Regions from separate parts of the Fructilactobacillus carniphilus genome, predicted to be linked through region 1. Evidence: riboswitches for the same ligand, from Rfam matches in the RefSeq annotation. Region 1 holds a riboswitch; the other holds the start of a gene.
What was found. Region 1 has a riboswitch for lysine ahead of lysA (diaminopimelate decarboxylase). Riboswitches for the same ligand answer to the same signal wherever they lie in the genome.
Positions count from the first base shown of each region.

Region 2: linked by a shared signal. The riboswitch ahead of M3M37_RS00460 (amino acid permease) and the one ahead of lysA (diaminopimelate decarboxylase) in region 1 are both predicted to bind lysine.

Region 1 covers NZ_CP097121.1:1,185,704-1,192,967, reverse strand. Annotated here, with positions in the region: gene dapF (diaminopimelate epimerase) at 1-475, opposite strand, end outside; gene M3M37_RS06005 (aspartate kinase) at 491-1,867, opposite strand; lysine riboswitch at 2,047-2,221, shown strand; gene lysA (diaminopimelate decarboxylase) at 2,317-3,618, shown strand; gene dapD (2,3,4,5-tetrahydropyridine-2,6-dicarboxylate N-acetyltransferase) at 3,647-4,354, shown strand; gene M3M37_RS05990 (N-acetyldiaminopimelate deacetylase) at 4,358-5,512, shown strand; gene dapA (4-hydroxy-tetrahydrodipicolinate synthase) at 5,516-6,394, shown strand; gene dapB (4-hydroxy-tetrahydrodipicolinate reductase) at 6,398-7,180, shown strand; gene M3M37_RS05975 (aspartate-semialdehyde dehydrogenase) at 7,199-7,264, shown strand, end outside.
Region 2 covers NZ_CP097121.1:89,517-96,780, forward strand. Annotated here, with positions in the region: gene M3M37_RS00440 (LysR family transcriptional regulator) at 1-858, opposite strand, end outside; gene M3M37_RS00445 (APC family permease) at 972-2,387, shown strand; gene M3M37_RS00450 (MFS transporter) at 2,607-3,752, shown strand; gene M3M37_RS00455 (cysteine hydrolase family protein) at 3,805-4,362, opposite strand; lysine riboswitch at 4,483-4,651, shown strand; gene M3M37_RS00460 (amino acid permease) at 4,747-6,216, shown strand; gene M3M37_RS00465 (deoxynucleoside kinase) at 6,266-6,904, shown strand; gene serS (serine--tRNA ligase) at 7,178-7,264, shown strand, end outside.

The DNA.
Region 1 (7,264 bases):
CTGGGGCAAGTTGGGGCAACGGCCGGTTTAAGACCGTGTCGCCGCCAAGTTCTGCAAACGGAAAGGCAGCCGCGTTGAAACGAACTGGGGCAATTTCGACCCCAAACGCTGGCACTTCTGGTGCTAACGTTTCGGCTTGTTCCACGTGTAAATCAGCGTCTTGGGTTTCGACTAAAAATTTCGTTTGACCACTTTGTTCGGCGAGGTAGCGAGCCACCGTCCGTAAGCCGTTTCCACACATGGAAGCAATACTTCCGTCAGCGTTAACCACCGTCATTTTGCCGGCACACCCCGGATGGTCGGAGTAATCAACAACTAGGATGCCGTCGATATCGTTAAAACGGTCGTCGTCACTTTGTTTTAGTTGCACGGCTAACCGTGAAATTTGGTTGAGCGTTGGTTCGGGATCGAATTGAGTCCGATCCAAGATGAAAAAGCGATTTTCAGAGCCATGAACTTTGCGTAAAGTTGGCATAATTAAGATCTCCTGTTAGTAATTAAAAATCCGGTTGTTATCAAAGAAGTGCTGGTAGATGAGCTTGACCGATTTTTGGGCATCAGCCTCATCGGTGCCCAGCATAATCGAGATTTTGGAAGCCCCTTCGTTAATCATGTGAATGTTGATGTTGTGGTCGGTCAGGGGCCGAATGATTTTTTCAATTGTGTTGGGACTCAGTTGCATCCCTTCGCCGACAATCATGATGATGGCATAATGGTCAATCCATTCTAACTGGTCAGGATGGAGTTCGTTTCTGATGTCGTTGCACATCGCCTTGACCTTTTGTGGGGTCAGTTGCTGGTTGTCAAAAATGATGGTTAAATCGTCAATCCCAGATGGCATGTGTTCGTAAGAAATCCCGTACTTGTACAAAATTTGAAGCAGTTTCAGGGTAAAACCGACTTCCTTGTTGAGCAGGTAGCGGTGCAGGTAGAGGGCAGAAAAGCCCTTTGAACTGGCCACCCCGGTGATAAAGCCCTTCGGTTTAAAGCCCTTTTCCGGCACAATCAAGGTTCCGGGCAAATCCGGTTGGTTGGTATTTTTGACGTTAATGGGAATTTGAGCATCGATGGCCGGAAGCAACGCCTCGTCGTGAAAGACGGAAAATCCGGCGTAGGATAGTTCCCGCATTTCCCGGTAGGTCATCGTTTGGATTCCCTTGGGTTGGGAAACAATGTGAGGATCAACCGAGTAAATCGCGTTGACGTCCGTAAAGTTCTCGTAAACTTCGGCGTGCAGCCCCTTGGCGACAATCGAACCGGTAATGTCAGACCCACCCCGCGAGAAGGTCGCAATCGTTCCGTCAGCCTCGTTCATTCCAAAGAAGCCGGGAAAAACCAGGTAGTCGGGATTGTCTCGGTAGGTAGCAAGATGGTCGTAAGTGTCATCTGTAACGTGGGCATCGTTGACAGGACCAGCCACGTTAAAGCCGATTTCTTTAGGATCCATGAATTGGGCGGGAAGTCCGAGCTTGATTAGAATCTGACTTAACAGGTAGGCGTTCAGATACTCACCGTGAGCCTTAAAAGTTGCCAGTTGGTGGGCGTAATCTGGATAAGTCTGAGTAGCTAAGTCCCGAATGACTGCTTGAATGTGGTCCATGACGGCGGCCGGTACGTTAAAATGTTCGGCAATATTTTGATACCGGGCAATGATTTCTGCTTGCAGGTCGGCCACAGCAACCTGGTTTTTCACAGCTTCTGAATACTGAATCAGCAAGTCTGTCACCTTGATGTCACCTTTAAAACGGGTTCCAGGAGCTGAAACCACAATGGCGCGCCGCTCTGGATCTTGTTGGATAATTTGGATGATTTTTTCGAACTGGGTGGCGTCCGCTAACGAACTGCCTCCAAATTTAACTACTTTCATAAGTTATTTAACCTCGTTGGTTGGATTACTAGTGAAACTATCATCATTTTTTTAATTGTGCAACTTAATTATGCGCAATAACGGACGTTTTTGGCAAACTCTATATAGAAATAAAGAAATTTAAGTCAGGAAGCTAGCAAGAGGTTGACGTCTGGGGGCTTTTTCGTTATGCTGGAAACAAATCAAATAGAGGTCGCACAGGACAAGAGTACTTAGGGGAGCTGCCATCCAGCTTAGAATCTAGGGAAAGGGTTTCGTGCCGAAGTGCTAGGGGAGATGGACCTTAGATAACTGGGACGTAGTTTAAGAGACTGCGGACTGTCGGGATTCAGTTCCCGGGGAGCTATTCATAAAATCGATTCTAACCTGCGACAATAGGGTCTTTTGGACGGAGCTTCCGTACCGAAAGGCCCTTTTTGTTTGGTTATAGCGATTGAGGAGGAAAAAGAATGTTAAGTAGTGATGAAGTTCAGGATAATCAATTATTAATCGGCGGTATCCCCGCCACCAAGCTTGCGGATGAATTTGGCACCCCGCTGCAGGTCTATGACGTGGCCAAGATTCGCCACCAGATTCGGGCTTTTGCCCGGGTGTTTGAAGAACAACACATGGACTATGCAGTTAGTTACGCCAGCAAGGCCTTTGCCTGTGTCGCCATGTACCAGGTGGTTAACCAGGAACACGCGCACATTGACGTGGTTTCGGCCGGTGAATTGGCGACGGCCATCAAAGCGGATTTCCCAATGGAGAAAGTTAGCTTCCACGGGAACAACAAATCCTACGAGGAGTTACAGATGGCCGTCCGCCATCACGTCGGTACGATTATGCTCGATAACTTCTACGAAATTGGATTGTTAGCCCAGGTCCTAGAGGAAGAAGACGCGGAAATTAACGTGATGCTACGGGTTTCTCCGGCCGTTTCGGCCCACACCCACGAATTCATCCAAACCGGTCAACAGGACAGTAAGTTTGGCTTTGATCTCTTGACCGGCCAAGCGGACCAAGCGCTGCAACTAGTGTTAGACCAACCGCGGATGCACCTGCAGGGAGTTCATTCTCACATTGGTTCGCAAATTTTTGCGACCGACGGCTTCAAGATTGAAACCCAGAAACTGGTGCAGTTAATGAAGCGGTGGCGCGACGAGTTTAACTACACGCCCCAGGTGGTGAACGTTGGTGGGGGCTTTGGAATCCAGTATACGGATGACGATCACCCGATTCGGCCAGAAGAATTTGTGGAACAGATTTTAACGACCTTGAAGGAAGAAACGGAAGCCAACAACTTGCCGTTACCAGCGGTCTGGATCGAACCGGGGCGTTCAATTGCCGGACCCGCCGGCGTGAGTCTTTACCGGGTCGGATCGCAAAAGACGATTCCAGAAATTCGCAAGTACGTAGCGGTCGACGGCGGAATGGGCGATAACATTCGCCCCGCCCTGTACGGTGCGGCTTACGAAGCGGTGGCTGCCGACAATGTCCATCCCGAAAAGACCGAAACGGTCACGGTGGCTGGTAAGTACTGTGAATCGGGAGACATCCTGGTGAAGGATGCGCACCTTCCCGAGGTCAAAGCAGGCGACGTGATTGCCGTACTAGCAACCGGAGCCTACGGGTACTCGATGGCTTCCAACTACAACCGGAATCCACGTCCCGCCGTGGTCTTCGTTGAAAACGGCCAGGCTCGGGTCGTGGTGAAACGCGAAACGTTAGCGGACTTGACGCACTTAGACGTTGCCCTTGATGAAAACTAACCTAAACATTTAATGAAGGAGTAAAAACATGGCTGAAATGAACGCACAAGAAATCATTCAATTTATTGGAAACGCAGAAAAGAAAACGAACGTGAAGGTTTACCTCAAAGGGAACCTTGCCGCCATCGAGTTTCCGGCTTCGCTTCGCGCATTTGTAAACGATCAAACCGGGGTAATCTTTGGAGACTGGAAGGACGTCAAACCATTCCTAGCCGCTAACGATGCCCACATTACTGACTACGAAATTGAAAACGACGGTCGGAATTCAGCCGTGCCGTTGTTAGATACCAAGAACATTGAAGCCCGGATTGAACCAGGAGCCATCATTCGAGATCAGGTTAAGATTGGCAAAGACGCCGTGATCATGATGGGTGCTTTGATTAACATCGGGGCCGAAATCGGGGCCGATTCCATGATCGACATGGGCGCGGTCTTAGGCGGCCGGGCCATTGTTGGGAAGCACTCCCACATTGGGGCCGGGGCCGTTTTAGCTGGGGTAATTGAACCAGCTAGTGCTAAACCCGTGCAAATTGACGATGACGTGTTAGTCGGCGCTAACGCTGTGGTAATCGAAGGCGTCCACGTCGGTAAGGGAGCCGTAGTGGCCGCTGGCGCCGTGGTAACCGAAGACGTTGCTCCTTACACGGTGGTGGCCGGAATGCCGGCGAAGAAGGTCAAAGACGTGAACCAAAAGACCTTGGACAAGACCAAACTCGAAGACGACCTGCGGGGCTAAACCATGACATTGGATTTACACGAACTTTATCAAGAACTCCATCAGATTCCAGAACTCGCCTTACACGAGTTTCAAACGCATGACTTGTTAATGAAGCAGATTGATGCTCTGACGGCCGACTGTGACTTCGCGGAGGTGCAGGTTCCGGAACAGTTACCGACCGCCATCATGGTGTTATTACATGGAAGCAATCCAACTCGGACGATTGGGTACCGGACGGACATTGATGCCCTGCCGGTGACTGAAGATACCGGATTGCCGTTTCAGTCGCAGCACGAAGGCCGGATGCACGCCTGTGGACATGACATTCACATGACCGTGGCCATGGGGGTACTGGCCCAGTTTGTAAAAGCACAACCAACTGACAACCTGCTGTTTTTCTTTCAACCAGCCGAAGAAAGTGAAAACGGGGGGAAATTGGCGTATGAAGACGGCCTCTTTACCGGGCAATGGCAACCGGACGAATTTTACGGGCTACACGATAATCCCCAACTTCCCGCTGGTGCCATCGGTTGTCGGATGGGCACTCTCTTTGCCGGGACCACGGAAGTGGACGTTCACTTTACGGGGACGCAGGGACATGCGGCCTATCCACAATTCGCGAACGACATGGTTGTCGCTGCCAGTCAGTTCATCGGACAGGTGCAAACGATTGTATCGCGGAGCGTCGATCCGATCGAAGGCGGCGTGATTACCTTCGGGCAGTTTAACGCTGGGACGATTCGGAACGTGATTGCCGGAGAAGCCGACCTCCACGGGACGATTCGGGGCCTGACCCAGAAAATGATTGAACACATTGACGACCGGCTCCGGGCCGTAGCCAATGGAATTGCGACGAGTTACAACTGCCAGGTGGACCTCCACTTAAACCAAGGTGGCTACCTCCCGGTGGAAAACAATCCGCACCTGACGCAGGAGTTTATTCAATATATGGAAAAGAACCCGCACGTCCAGTACATTGAAACGGAACCGGCGATGACCGGGGAGGACTTTGGGTACCTGCTGTCCAAGTTCCCAGGCACCATGTTTTGGCTAGGCATCGGTGATCCCGAGCATCAACTGCACTCCAGTGAACTGGTTCCGAACGAAGCAGCGATTGAACCCGGGATTAGTGCGATTACCGGCTGGTTACAACAACGAATGACAGAAAAGGAGTAAATGATGGCTGATTTTACTAAGACTGATATCATTACGGCGCTGATTACGCCCTTTACTGCAGACCAAGAGATTAATTACCCGGCCCTAGAAACGTTGACGGACCGTTTGTTACAAGAAGGTGGCAACGGGTTCTTAATCGGGGGGACGACGGGAGAAACACCGACGTTAACCCACGACGAAAAGATTAGTTTATACACGAACTTTGCCCAGTTTATCGACGGTCGGGTGCCCGTGATTGCGGGGACCGGAAGCAACAACACCCAGGCAACCATCGACTTCACGACGGAAGTTAGTCAGATTCCGGGCATTGATGCAGCGTTAGTGGTGGTGCCGTACTACAACAAACCTAATCAAGTGGGGATGAAAGCACACTTCCGGGCCGTTGCCCAAGCCACGAACTTCCCGATTATCATCTACAACATTCCGGGTCGAACCGGGGTTAAGATGGACGTTGATACGATTGTTGAACTAAGCCATGAACCCAACATCATCGGGATTAAGCAGTGTGGTTCGATGGAAGAATTTGAAGCGATTGTGCAACAAACACCTGACGACTTCCTGGTATACACGGGAGAAGACCCACAGAGCTTATTTGCACGCAGCGTCGGCGGAAACGGAGTGGTTTCAGTGGCTTCCCACCTTTACTTGCCAGAAATGCGGCAGATGTATGATGTAATGAACACCGATTTAGCGCAAGCCGGTCAATTACAACGGGACCTGACGCCGAAGATGCAGGGCTTATTCTTATACCCATCCCCATCGGCCGTGAAGTTCATGTTGACGCGGAACGGCCTTGACGTTGGGGGTTGCCGACTACCCATTACCGATTTGACCGCCGTTGAACAAGCCTACGTTTTAGAAGCACTCGGAGAAAAGGAGTAGTTTATGCCAACCACAGTTTTAGTAGCGGGCTTTCGGGGCTCCATGGGACAGAAAGCAACCGCGATGATTAAGCGAGATCCCGAATTAGAGTTAGCGGCCGTTTACAGTCCGCATCTAGAAACAACTGATCCGGCTGCCTACGATTTACCAGCCACCACGCAGGTTTTTAACCAGTTAAGTGCGATGGATACCCCGGCGCAGGTTTGGGTTGATTTTTCCACGCCAGCGGGAGCCTTTGAAAACGCCCAGTTCGCATTAGAACACGGCATGACGCCGATCATTGGAACCAGCGGGCTCAGCGATGACCAAGTCGCGCAGTTAACCAAACTCGCAAAAGAACAACACCAAGCCGGGTTATTAGTACCCAACTTTGGCTTATCTGCCGTCTTACTGATGCAATTTGCCAAGCAAGCCGCCCAGTACTTCCCGGATGCCGAAATTATCGAAATGCACCACGCTGATAAGAAGGATTCACCGTCTGGAACGGCCGTTAATACGGCCAAAATGATTGCTGCGGGTCGGAAACAAGCACCAGAAACGGTCGAGAATCCAGTCGAAACGATCCCCGGCGCACGAGGTGCGAACTACGAAGACGTTCCGATTCACGCCGTCCGGTTACCGGGTTACGTGGCGCACGAACAGGTACTCTTTGGGGGACCCGGAGAAGCACTAACGATTCGGCAGGATTCCTTTGACCGGGAATCCTTTATGCACGGTTTAAACATTGCCATTAAACAGGTTAACCGCCTGAAGGGCTTTGCCGTGGGATTAGAAAACGTGTTATAGGAAAGGATTTTTTACACTATGAAGGAATATAACGTTGCGATTTTAGGAGCGACTGGAGCCGTAGGAACACGCATGATTCAACAA
Region 2 (7,264 bases), 400 kb from region 1:
CTGCGAGATGACGTATTTGAGAAAATGGGTACTGGCGAGGGAGAGCCCAGTTGGATTTTGGTAGGCAATTTCAATATCTTGGACAATCTCTGGTTCCGTGGGGGCGGTCTTAATGTTGAAATCGGAGTTACCAACCATTAATTCGGAAACGAGACTAACTCCCAAACCGGCTTCCACCATTGCCATCACGGTGTAATCGTCTTGAATCTGATCCTTAATCTCGGGATTGATACCAATTTTTTCAAAGGCAGACCTAACGTCACTGTGCAATCCCTCGGGGATTAGGATGATGTTGTTTGAATGGGCTTTGAGGTCGGCGAGGCTGACCACTGATTGGTTGGCCAGGGGGTGATCCGGGGCCATGACCGCAACCAGTCGCTCGCGTTTGAGCGGACTGGTGAATAGTCCTTGGGTGAGGGTCTGCTTGATAAAACCGAGGTCCGCCTTGCCCCGCTTGACGTCTGCGAGGATTTCATCGTAATCGCCCTGATACAGGGTGAAATGTACGTGGGGATGTTGGGCTTCAAAGCCCTTAATTAAGCCCGGGAGCCAGTAACGGGAGGTACTGTTACTGGCTCCAATGCGGACGGTTCCGGTTTCTAAACCGTTGATTTGGTCAGCCAGTGTGTGGGCTGTTTCGTACTGACGTAATAGTTGTTGGAATTCGGGATACAGTTTTTTCCCCGCGAGCGTTAAGCGAACCCCCCGCCGGGATCGTTGTAATAGCCGGACGTTAAATTCGGCTTCTAGGTTTGCCACGGTTTGACTAACGGATGACTGAGTGTAGCCCAACTCGTGGGCAGCGCGCGTGAAACTACCCGTTTCGATGATTTTTTGTAAGACGGCAAAGCGATTCATTATATTAGTTCTCCTAATGTTTCTATCAAAAAGATTAATTGTACTTATCTAAGTCTAGCCGTTAAGATAAGAAACATCAATTAAAATTTAATTAGAAATGAAAGGAGAAATCCATGCGGAATCGAATTTTTAAACAAGAATCAGTTACTAATTACATGAAGGCCGACGCGCGGTTAAAGCGGACGCTTGGGGCATGGGACTTGGTCGCACTAGGAATTGGAGCGGTGATTGGAACTGGAATCTTTATTTTGCCGGGTCACGAAGCGGCGCAACACGCCGGGCCGGCGGTTGCAATTGCTTTCTTACTGGCAGCTTTACTGTCGGGGGTCGTGGGCATGGCATATGCCGAATTTTCCTCCGCCATGCCGATTGCGGGGTCGGCCTACTCGTTTGGAACGGTGGTCTACGGTGAAATTGTCGGCTGGATTATCGGGTGGGCGCTAATCTTGGAGTACTTCTTGGCGGTTTCTGCCGAAGCAACCGGGTTTGCCGCCTACTTTAACAACAACTTGTTGGCTCCCCTTGGGGTGAAATTACCTGCTGCATTGCAGGCTGGTCCGCTCGAAGGAGGAGTGGTGAACGTGACGGCTGTCCTGATTATTTTGGTGATTGCCTTAATCATCGCCAAGGGGGCGGATCTCTCGAAGAAGGTGGAAAACACCGCCGTGGTGGTAAAAGTGGCCATTATCATTGTCTTTATTGGTCTTGGCGTCTTTTACATTAAGTCCAGTAACTACGTGCCGTTTTATCCGAAACAATTTCACGGTGCTCCCTTCGGACTCGGAGGAATTTCAACCGCGGCAGCCACCGTGTTCTTTGCCTTCATTGGGTTTGACGCGTTGGCTGCCAACTCAGCGGAAACGATTAACCCGAAACGCAACGTGGTCCGCGGGATTTTGGGGACCGTGTTAATTGCGGTGGTCCTGTACGTGGCCTTTTCGTTGGTCTTGGTTGGAATGGTACACTACACGCAACTAAACGTTGATGATCCGGCTGCCTACGCCCTGCACGTTGTCCACCTCGACGGCTGGAACAAGTTGATTACAATTGGAGCACTGTTTGGCATTTTTACCGCCATGGTAACGATGTTCTTTGGGGGTTCCCGGTTGGTCTATGCGCTGGGTCGTGACGGTTTGCTTTCCAAGAAAATGGGCCAGGTAGATAAAAAGACGAACGTGCCTAAGAACGCCGTGCTAATTGCCCTGATTGTGCAAGCCTTCTTTGCCGGAGTGGTACCACTGGAACAACTGGCTTCACTAATTAACGCCGGAACGTTGCTGGCCTTTGCCTGCATTTCCTTTGGCATTATTCCGCTGCGAAAGCGCAAGGACATCCCGAACGATGGGTTTAAGATGCCGTGGTACCCAGTCCTTCCAATTCTGGCCGGATTGTGTAGTATCTACTTCATCATCATGCTGCCGAATGCAACCAAGCTGGCGGTTGGATTGTGGATTGTGATTGGACTAATCGTGTACTTTGCCTATGGGGTGTGGCATTCGAAGTTGCAACAACGAGATCAAGCTGAGTGAGACAAGTTGAATAAAAAGGCGCTTTCTAACTTAGAAAGCGCCTTTTTTAAAATGAGTTTTCCTGGTTGTTTGGTTAAATTTGGAAATTAATGCTTATAAAATTAATAATGTTTTGATTTAGTTTGGCAAACGCTGTTTATTCACTTATAATATGATAATTACTTTTGTTTAAACGAATCAATTAAATGCAGACGAACTTCGAAAACCTAGGAGTGGGACATGAAAAAATTATTACTGTACAACGGCTTTTCAAACGTCATGTTAGAAGTAATTGTCTGGATGATCTATCTCAAGGAGCAGGGTTGGTCCGTAGCCGAAATTGCTTTTCTAGAGGGACTTTTTACCATTGCACAGGCCGCATTTGAGTTTCCGGCGGGGGTCATTTCAGATCGAATTGGGCATAAAGCGGCTTTGCTGATGGGAGAAACGGTCTGTATTTTGTACCTCACGACGTATTTTTTTCCTTCCATTCACTGGTTAATTTATCTGGGCATGATTTTGTTTGCGTTAGGACTGGCGTTAATTTCTGGAACCGACGTTTCCTTGGTGTATGAAACGGTGGCAAAGGAAGAGCAACCTCAGTATTTAAAAGCTCTAGGTTACTTTAACTTTGTTGGCATTTTGGCAATGGCCCTCGGAAATGCAGCGGGAGGAATTATTGCGAGTTATTCGTGGTCACTCTTATTTGGACTGTCAATCGAAGTTCGAGTTCTTTCTGGATTCTTAGTTTTGGGAATTGATGGGCAAGCGCTGCAAGAAAGTTCAGCGCCTACGTTTAAAAGCGTGCTGCACAATTTTGCCGCTTTTTTAGTTCACGAACGCAGATTTCGCTTCTTGGTGGTGGCCATGAGTTGTTCTGCGGCCGCCGTGACGTTAAGCTACCAATACGGTCCCTTAATTCTGCAAGAACTGCATTTTTCCACGCAGATGATTTCCGTGCTCTTTGGGTTGTTAGCGGTGGTGGCTGCCGGTTTGGTGCTAGTGGTGGAACGATTAACGCGTTTCATTTCCGCTCCCACGTTAATTATGGGGTTGCAAATCCTTAGTTTGGGACTTTTTGCGGCTTTCTTACTGCATAATCACGTTATTATTGTGATTGGCTTGGTCGTCATTAACATCGTTTTTGAAATGTGGCATTTGCTGTTTGAAAACCAGATGCAAACGTTGACCTATGAACAAACCCGGGCTTCGGCTTTTTCGTTAGCCACTTTCTCTGAATCGGTCATCTTGACGGTGGGGTCTGCGCTAGTAAGCCTCTTAACTACGAAAATGGAGCTGGTGAATGTGGTTAGTTATTTGGGGATGTTTCTACTAGCGGTTGCATTGCTAAGTTTATGGGTCGGCTGGCACCGTGAATCTAAATAAATCAAGCAAAAAACTCTCTTCCGCATTAAACCAGAAGAACGTTTGATTTTAGTTAATCTGCAATGCGAGCTCCGAGGGCATTTTGAAAGTGCTGTAGGGCGAATTCCTGGTTTTCAGGCGAAAAGCCGGCGGTTGCTTTAGGATGGATTACCAGCTGGTAACCCAGGTTGTAGGCGCTGACCGCAGTGTGTAGCAGGCAGATGTCACTAGCAACTCCGGTTAAATGAAGTTCGGTGATGCCACGGGCCCGCAGCTGCAAGTCTAAGTCGGTCCCAGCAAAGGAACTGTACCGGGTTTTGTCCATTTCCCACACGTTGGGGTTGGATTGGTTTTCGTTGTACCAGGGTTGGAGCCGCCCGTAAAATTCCCGTCCCCAAGTATCTTTAAGGTTGTGAGGGGGAAAGAGCTTAGTTTCTGGATGGTAAGGATCGTCTTGTTGGTGTAAATCAGTGGGGAGGATGACGATGTCGCCTCGTTCAACGAACTGGTTGGCAAGGTCGATAATGGCGGGTTCAGCCACTTGCGCCGGTTTGCCCAGGGTTAATGCTCCGTCATCCGCAACAAAATCGTTGGTATAGTCAATAATCAGTAAAGCCTGCTTGGTGGTCATCAGAAACACTCCTTTAGTAATTTTACCTTAGTATAACAGAGCCAGATCCGGGGTGGAGTTTCAGCCGATTTGCAATTCCATGCAGAAACCCATATACTGGGGAAGAATTAAATAACTTAGAATCTAAGAAGAGGAGCAATTTTCATTAGTACAGCTAGGGAGGGGACCACTCCGAAGAAATAGTTGGAAAGGGAACGTTGCCGAAACTAGCCGGGTGGAACCGGGTTGGTTGGGCCTTGGTTGAAGAAATCAAGGACTGTCGCACTTGATGCGGAGCGCTTTAACGGACTAACCCGAATATCAAAGTGGGGACTCTTCTGGATTAGGAAGGGTCCCTTTTTAGTTGCAAACTATGGGATCCGACATATAAGAGGAGGAAAAAGAATGGCAGAAGAAAAGGTAACTCAGCACGTGAAGCGGGGCTTAAAGTCCCGGCACGTGTCGATGATTGCCCTCGGTGGTTGTATCGGAACTGGTTTGTTTGTTGCCAGTGGAGGAGCCATCAGTAAGGCTGGTCCGGGAGGCGCCCTGGTCGCCTACATTTTAATGGGGATCATGGTGTACTTCTTGATGACTAGTTTGGGAGAAATGGCCACGAACTTGCCGGTTTCTGGGTCGTTTTCGACCTACGCGGCCAAGTACGTGGATCCCGCATTGGGATTTGCGATGGGCTGGAACTACTGGTTTAACTGGGCGATTACCGTGGCGGTCGACGTTTCGACCGTTTCGTTAGTCATGGCGTTTTGGTTCCCACATTTCCCGGCCTGGATTTGGAGTGCGATTGCGTTAACGCTAATCTTTGTGATTAACGCGTTAGCCGTGTCGGCCTTTGGAGAAACCGAGTTTTGGATGTCGTTAATCAAGGTGATTACCATCATCATCTTCCTCATCGTGGGCTTCTTAACCATCTTTGGGATTATGGGTGGTCACGCCACCGGGTTGAGCAACTTTACCTATAAGAACGCACCGTTTGTGAACGGAATTCCGGGAATCATCAGCGTGTTTGTGGTTGCCGGGTTCTCGTTTCAGGGAACTGAACTAGTGGGGATTACGGCCGGAGAAGCTGATGATCCACGCAAGAGTGTGCCCAAGGCCATTCACGAAGTGTTCTGGCGGATTATTCTCTTTTACTTCCTCGCCATTTTTGTAATTGCGGCGGTGATTCCGTATACGAGTCCGGACCTGCTAGGTTCATCGGCGAGTGACGTTTCAATCAGTCCCTTTACAATTGTGTTTGAACGGGCTGGATTAGCGGCGGCGGCCAGTGTTATGAACGCGGTTATTTTAACCTCCGTGATTTCGTCGGCGAACTCCGGAATGTATGCTTCGACCCGAATGCTCTATTCCATGGCGGATGAGGGTTACGCCCCGAAAATGTTTGGCAAGGTTTCCAAACGCGGAATTCCTTTCCTAGCCTTGTTAGCTACGACCGCTGTGGCGCTATTAACTTTCTTAACTAGTTTCATGGGTCCGCAGATTTATCTGTGGTTAGTGGCGGCTTCCGGATTAACGGGGTTCATTGCCTGGTTCGGGATTGCGCTTTCCCACTACCGCTTCCGGCGGGCCTTTATTGCCCAGGGACACCATCTCGATGAACTGAAGTATCACGCGACCTGGTTCCCATTTGGACCGGTTCTCTGTTTGATTTTGTGTATCGTGGTAATCTTTGGTCAAGACGTGGGCGCCTTTGTTCACGGTCAATGGTTCCAGATTGCGGTGACCTACATCAGTGTGCCGCTGGTTTTGGCGCTCTACATTGGTTACAAACTGGTTAAGCATACGCATTTGATTCCATTGGACCAGGTTGACGTTGCTCCGGCGGACTTAAGTCAGGAAAACAAGGACCAGGATTAATGCTACAATGGAAGGTGCTTTGTAAATCAGTGTCAATGGAGGATGCACCATGATTGTTTTATCGGGACCAATTGGAGCGGGCAAGACGTCGTTAACCACGCTGTTGGCGGAACATTGGAACGCACCCGCTTTTTATGAATCAGTGGATGATAACGAGATTCTGCCGTTGTTTTATCAGAATCCGCAAAAGTACGCCTTTTTGCTGCAGATCTACTTTTTAAACAAACGACTGGATGCAATTAAGGAGGCTAAAGACAACCGGTACAGTGTGATGGACCGGTCCTTATTTGAAGACTCATTGTTGTTCCATTTGAATGCGGATCTGGGACGTTCTACCAAGACGGAAGTAGAAACGTACGACTCGTTACTAGCCAACATGTTGGATCCAGTATCTCCCGATGATTACCAAAAGATTCCCGACCTTTTAATCTACCTGCACGTTTCCTTTGAAATCATGTTAGCTCGGATTAAAAAACGGGGTCGGAGTTATGAACAGATTGAGCACGATGCGAGTCTGTATGATTACTACCGGGAGCTTAACCGGCGTTACGATCAGTGGTTTGCTCAGTATGACCTGTCGCCCAAGCTAGAAATTGACGGTGATCAACTGGAATTTGTGGAAAATCAGCAAGCGCGGGAGCAAATTTTTCGTTTGGTTGATCAAAAAATTGCCCAAATTTTGGGGTAAGTATTGTATAATAAAGAAAACGAAAACTAATGGCGTAGTTTTAGTAGAACCGTAGAGAGATGACGGTTGGTGAAAGTCATCGTTCGAATTTTCCGCTACGTTTTAAGGGCAGTTAATCCTGCACGGTGATTCCGTTACCAATCAAGTTGAGGGCCTGACTAGAGTCAGTCAGGAACTTGGGTGGTACCGCGAATAAAGACCTTCGTCCCAATTGTGGGGCGGGGTCTTTTTTCATACGTAAAAATAGCAACGAACACGAGGAGGTTACTAGCGATGTTAGACATTAAGTTAATTCGGCAAAAACCAGATTGGATTAAGGAAAAACTGGCTACCCGGGGCGTAAGTCCAGAAACGATTGAC